Regions from separate parts of the Pseudochrobactrum albidum genome, predicted to be linked through region 2. Evidence: riboswitches for the same ligand, from Rfam matches in the RefSeq annotation. Region 2 holds a riboswitch; the other holds the start of a gene.
The links. Region 2 has a riboswitch for cobalamin ahead of ACSTTO_RS10650 (TonB-dependent receptor plug domain-containing protein). Riboswitches for the same ligand answer to the same signal wherever they lie in the genome.
Positions count from the first base shown of each region.

Region 1: it holds a riboswitch for cobalamin, as region 2 does, so the genes downstream of both, metE (5-methyltetrahydropteroyltriglutamate--homocysteine S-methyltransferase) here and ACSTTO_RS10650 (TonB-dependent receptor plug domain-containing protein) in region 2, are expected to answer to the same signal.

Region 1 is NZ_JBPVTR010000021.1:61,624-65,040, forward strand. It holds gene ACSTTO_RS06095 (Glu/Leu/Phe/Val family dehydrogenase) at 1-589, opposite strand, end outside; cobalamin riboswitch at 1,087-1,375, shown strand; gene metE (5-methyltetrahydropteroyltriglutamate--homocysteine S-methyltransferase) at 1,440-3,417, shown strand, end outside.
Region 2 is NZ_JBPVTR010000023.1:345,812-349,228, reverse strand. It holds gene ACSTTO_RS10650 (TonB-dependent receptor plug domain-containing protein) at 1-1,370, opposite strand, end outside; cobalamin riboswitch at 1,539-1,740, opposite strand; gene ACSTTO_RS10645 (Ldh family oxidoreductase) at 1,838-2,848, opposite strand; gene ACSTTO_RS10640 (DEAD/DEAH box helicase) at 2,991-3,417, opposite strand, start outside.

The DNA.
Region 1 (3,417 bases), on a different contig from region 2:
CAAGATAAAAACCGCCGCGCGCTGTGGCATCATCACGGCCAAGTGAGCCGCCGAGAGAAATCGGCTTACCGGTGATAACCGCCGGTGATGACTGCCCGACAATCAAAGAATATTCATCGGCCATCCAGCCCATAATCATTGAATTGGTATAAACATCCGGCGCAGGAATATCCCGGTCAGGGCCGAGAATACGGGAAAATGCCTGAATATAGGCACGGGACAGGCGCTCCAGTTCAGCTTTGGATAATTTACGCGGATCAACCTGAATGGCACCCTTGCCGCCGCCATAAGGCAGGTTCATCACCGCGCATTTGAATGTCATCCAGAAAGCCAGCGTTTCCACTTCCTCGGCTGTTGCATCCGGATGATAACGAATGCCGCCCTTTGTCGGGCCGCGTGTATCATCATAGCGGCAGCGCCAAGCAATAAAGGATTTGCGTGATCCGTCATCCATACGGATCATCAGACGAACCTTGGTAGTCTCTCGAGCAAATTTCAGTTTTTCGATCACATCCGCATCGATTTCCAGATGGCTTGCAGCCTCATCCAGACGCACCAGTGCATTTTCGAGGGGATTATCCTGTACCATTGAAATTTGCCTTTCTTGCGATTTACAGACGAAAAATTACGTTTTGCATAACCTTTGCGAGGCTTTTGCGCAACAAAATATGACAGCCATACTGACATTATGAGAATTCAGCATAAGTTGAGAAGTAAAACAGATACTTCTTGCGACACGCTTTGGCGCGCAATTGCATATTAGCAATAACTTCTAAAATGCCATTCTTCTATGCAGAGCCTTTCAGGTACCGGCAGCCATCATGATTCGAAATATGGGCAGCTTCAGACGCTGTCATCATAAAAACCGGCGGTATTTTTAACCATTGGCAATACCGACGGGGCTTTTATCTGTTTTATGAAACCCGATAATTTACCCTTCCCATAACGGCATAAAAGCCCTGTCACGCCACATATCAGGATATTTTCTAAGTTTCCATAAATTAATAGCAATATATCCATATAAACAAATCTTTATATTTATATTGACATCTTTTCGCTGATAAGGCAGATTTCAGCCATCGTGGTTCTTATCTGCAATTCTCCGGCGTATGCCAAAGCGCTGCAAAATTGTGAATAAGCTAAGAGGGAATGCGGTGCGGCGCATCAGGCTTGCAAGAACAGGTCTGGCACCAAATCCGCAGCTGCCCCCGCAACTGTGAACGGCGAGTTTTCTTCCGCTTATGCGGCCTGCATCCTGCAAGTTACGCATATTTGCTCAAAATCTGGGCGGCCACTGAAATAACAATATTTCGGGAAGGCCGGAACAAAATGTTGACCCGTGAGCCAGGAGACCTGCCCGATATATATCAGCAAACAGCGGGTTCTGTACGCATGCGGCGTGCAGATTTCCTTCTGTTCCTATTCGTCGGGGTTTTGAAATGACCGTTATTACTGCAAATTTAGGCTTTCCGCGCATCGGAAAACAACGTGAACTCAAATTCGCGCTGGAATCCTACTGGGCCGGAAAAAGCACTCAGGATGATCTTCTTGCCACCGCCGCATCACTGCGTGCACAAAACTGGAAACTGCAACAGGAAAAAGGCATAAAAATCATCCCCTCCAATGATTTTTCCCTTTATGATCACGTTCTTGATCTGGCTGTAACTCTTGGCGTAGTTCCGGAAATTTATGGCTGGAATGGTGGCAAGGTAAGCCTTGATACCTATTTTGCCCTTGCCCGTGGCGGCAAAACCGGCACACATGCTATAAATTGCGGCTGCAACAGCACATCAAATGAAAATGGCGTGCCCGCACTGGAAATGACCAAATGGTTTGATACCAACTACCATTATATGGTTCCGGAATTCAGCACCGGTCAAAAATTTACCCTGACGGATAATAAACCGCTTAACGAATTCAACGAAGCAAAAGCCTTAGGCATACACACCCGTCCTGTGATTTTGGGGCCTGTTTCCTTTCTCAGGCTTGGCAAATCAAAAGACGCGGGTTTTGATATCGGCAAAACACTGAATGCCCTGTTACCGGTCTATGCGCAGCTTCTTGCGCAGCTTCACACAGCCGGTGCTGACTGGGTGCAGATTGATGAACCGGTGCTGAGCCTTGATCTTGATACCAAAGATCATGAAGCTGTGCGCAATGCTTATGAATATCTGACGGCAAAAGTGCCGGAATTGAAAATTCTTCTCACCAATTACTTTGGCACCTATGGCGATAATCTTCTCACAGCCATCACCCTGCCTGTAGCCGGATTGCATCTGGATCTGGTACGCGCGCCACAGGATCTGGATGCCGCTCTGAAAATCGCCCGCCCGGATCTTGTTCTCTCGCTTGGCGTGATTGATGGCCGCAATATCTGGCGCGCTGATCTGCGCAGCATAGCAGAGCGTGTTAAAACCGTTATTGCACAGCGCGGAGCAAAAACAGTGCAAATAGCGCCTTCCTGCTCCCTGCTTCATGTGCCTATTGATCTGGAGCTTGAAAAAAAGCTGGATACGGAAATTCGCCAATCTCTGGCTTTTGCCGTGCAGAAACTTGAGGAGCTGGCAATTCTCGGCACTGCGCTTGGTGCAAATCCGCAAACTGCGGAAGCTGCCCTGAAAAGATCAGATGATGCTATTGCCGCCCGCAAGGCTTCAGCCAAGGTGAATAATCCGGCGGTTCAGGCGCGCGTTGCAGCCATTACCGATGCCCAGACCCGTCGCCAAAGCCCGTTTGATGTGCGGATTAAACTGCAAAACGCTCATCTTAAACTGCCGCTCTATCCAACCACCACAATTGGCTCATTTCCGCAAACCGGTGAAGTGCGTCAGGCGCGTTCTCGCTTTTCCAAAGGCGATTTATCCGCAACCGAATATCAGGCTTTCCTTGAACAGGAGACGGAAAAAACCATCCGTTGGCAGGAAGAGATCGGCATTGATGTTCTGGTTCACGGTGAATTTGAACGCAATGACATGGTGCAATATTTCGGCGAACAGCTCGATGGCTACGCCTTCACCCAATCCGGATGGGTGCAGAGCTACGGCTCGCGCTATGTGCGCCCGCCTGTAATTTACGGTGATGTCTCCCGCCCCAAGGCCATGACTGTGGAATGGGCAAAATTTGCCGGCAGCAAAACAAAAAAGCCAATGAAAGGCATGCTCACCGGCCCTGTTACCATGCTGCAATGGTCATTCGTGCGGGATGACCTGCCCCGCTCCGAGGTTTGCCGCCAGATTGCCCTGGCATTACGGGATGAAGTAACAGACCTTGAAGCTGCCGGCATCAGTGTTATCCAGATTGATGAACCGGCTTTGCGTGAAGGCCTGCCACTACGCAAAAGTGACTGGGCAAATTATCTGGACTGGGCAGTTACAGCCTTCCGCCTCAGTGCGGCAGGCGTGAGAGACGAAACCCAGA
Region 2 (3,417 bases):
TCCACACCAACATCCCAACCAAAGCTTTTCTCAGGCGTAAGACCAGGATTACCTCTCAACCAACCTTCATCAGCAAACATTTCATAAAAAGTAGGGTTTTTGTTCCCTGTCCCTAATGAAGCATGGAGTTTTGCAGTCGTTTCAGGAATAGCCCACGCCCCACTGACAGAGTAGGTTGTCGCATCTTTAAATTCATCATTAATATCGTGACGCAGGGCAACATTTAAATAAATTTGATCGTAAAATTCGCCATTATACTCTCCAACGAAAGAGTAAGTTTCACGTTCATGGCGAAGAACATTTGTATAAATTTCGCGTTGCCATTCAAGGCCACCAGTAATTGTATGATGAGCAACCGCAAAAGAAGGCGTATCAAAAACATAGGATACTTGATAACTACCAGACAGACGCTTACTGCGATTTTTACCATTTCCCCGAGCTTCAAAAGATTTGTAATCCTGATCGCTTCCCGACAATCGGATTTTTTGTGTCAGAGCATCATCTAAACCCTTGATAGTCAAACCAAGACTGCCGATTAAATCTTTCTTTTTTGCAAAAGCCCCTAAAGAACGCATAGGATCTGGTGAAAACATATCATCCAAATCAGTACGGTTCTTCACATAGCGCAAAGTTGCATCAAGCTTTGCAGCCTCAGACAAATCAACATTGACCTTACCATTCAGGGTCAAGTTAGTATCACCGTCTTTTTCATCACCAAAATTAGAGATGTTAAAACCTTTAGTACGACGATAGGACGCTGACAGCGCCATATCGTAATTTTCAGCACCGCCTTGCAATAACACACCGCCAAGCCATGAATTCTGGCTGCCGACCTCTGTGGTTCCGCTAACTTTGAAACCGTCACGCTTGCCGCCTTTAGTGATGATATTCACGACGCCGGCCAAAGCATCTGATCCCCAAAAAGCGCTCTGCGGACCACGAAGAATTTCAATACGCTCAATATCCTCAGTTTGCAGAGCTCCAAAATCATACGCTTCACCAGAGGCAGAGTTTACCTTGACGCCATCAATCATTACGAGCAAATGATCCGCTTCAGCGCCGCGCACACGGATATTGGTCATCCCGCCTTTTGTGCCGGAACGGGACACGGAAAAACCCGGCACCAGACGCAAGGCATCAGCCAGATAACGCACCTGATTTTGTTCAAGCTGCTTGCCGGTAATCACAGTTACGGCACGGCCGGTTTTACCTTCCTGCAAAGGTGTGCGGCCGGCGGTTACAACAATCTCTTTCAATTGTATCGTTTGTTGGTTTTTTTCCTCAGCCCAAGCCGTGCCGCAATTGCAAACAACCAGAGCCGTACCCAATGCCAATATATTTATTTTAAGGTTTAATAAATTGCGTGTCATATTGTCCCGCCACAAAAACAAGCCTTCCTTGTGATACAGCTTGCCTTAATTTCATTATACAAACCGCAGCTGAGACTGATTTTTTAAAAAAAACAGTAATCCGCATGCGGCAACATTTCTCCAATGTCACCGTCACGGATATCCGCGCCCGCACACCCCTCGCATACCGGCTGGTGACCGGAAAAGGCAGGTCTCCTGACTTGCGGGTCATCACGGACACTCCGCCTTCCCGCTTTTTCAAGCAGTGGCTTAACCGGAGGCCGCTCGCCATATACAGTTGCGGGGGCAGTCACGGATTAAACACCGTGTTCCCTTTTCATTTGCCGGGCAGATTGCTGCCGCGGGCAAAACCTTTTCCGTAAAAACGATAACAATGCACCGCAAACAGGTCAATTCCTATACAAAAAATGCCACGCATTTTCATGCGTGGCGTGTTCCTTGTGCCGCAGTTTGCACCAGGCATCTTGTTACAAGGCGCAAATATCATCATAAAGTTTCTGCGGGATGGTGACCGTGCCGTTTTTCAAACTGCGCTCACGTGCCTCATAGCGGCGCTGCGATGGCAGACGCGCACCTTGCGCGGTAATCGCCGAGAACATTTTCTCCGCCCGCGCCATATGTTCCGCCATGGCCGCGCCAAGAAAACTTTCCGGATTAAAGGCAATCACAATTTCCCCGTGACGCGGTGATGCACCGCGCCCCTTATCCCATTCCTGAGATTCAAGGCTCAACATATCGCCGATCAACGGCCCCGCCAGCAATTCCACCATTGCCGACAAGGCAGAGCCCTTATAGCCGCCAAATGTCAGCATCGCCCCTTCCAGTGCCGCCTGCGCATCCGTTGTTGGTGCGCCGTCTTTATCAACCGCCCAGCCTTCCGGAATCGGCTTACCGGCACGGCGATAAAGCTCAATCTCCCCCCGTGCCGCAGCACTGGTGGCAAAATCAAACACAAACGGATAATTGCCGGCACGCGGCCAGCCAAAGGCAATCGGATTAGTGCCAAAAACACCGGTTTTGCCACCCGCAGGCGCCACCCATGCATGGCTTGGCACCATAGCCAGAGAAACAAGCCCCTGTTCTGCCAGCATTTCCACTTCCGGCCACAGCGCAGAAAAATGCACACAATGATTAATCGCCAGTGCGGCAATGCCAAGTTTGCGGGTTTTCTCCACCAGAAGCGGCAAAGCTTTTTCGAGCGCCAGCAGCGAATATCCGCCTTTAGCATCCACCGCAACAATACCGCCGGCGCGATCTTCCACCTGCGGCACGGCATCCGTCACCACGGCTTTGGCTTTAATGGTCTGCGCACAGCTCAAAACCCGATAAAGCCCGTGTGAATCACATTCATCCCGCTGGCAGTTTTGCAGCAAACGCGCATTGGCTTTTGCATGATCTTCGGAAAGACCAAGCCCGATAAAGGTCTTTTCCGCCAGATTATAAGCCTCATCCAGCGTGATTGTGATTGTTGCACTCATAATATGGCATCCTCCCTGAATATCACACCGCCCAAAGTCGGATTAATATATCAGAGACCTAGCCCAGCCATGATAAAACAGCAAGTCTATAACCTGATAAGAAAAACCCGCTCAAAAAGAGCGGGTTCTCAAAGTCCAATAATCAGCGGAAGCTTTTGCGCTCGCCACCTTCACGTGGCTTGCGCGGGCTCTTCGGTTTATCGCCAAAAAATTTGCCCTCACCGCCTTTAAAACGCGCCCTGCCCTTTGGCGCTCCTGATCCTTGCTTGTCATCACCGCGGCGGTCATAGCGGGAGCGGTCTGGGCGCTGGCCGCGGCTTTCCTGTTCCGGCGCGCTGGATAGGCGGATAGTCAGCCCCTTTTCACCGGTGCCCTGTTCTTCAACAACAGAGAAATATTCCTGCGCTTTTTCACCATTGATCTCAAAACGGGTTTCGTTTTCAAGAATGCGAATTGCGCCGACATCACTTCTGGAAATATGTCCGGCCTTGCAAATCAGTGGCAATACCCATTTGGGATCAGCGCGATGTTGACGCCCTGCCGACAAACTGAACCATGCCCCGCCGTTA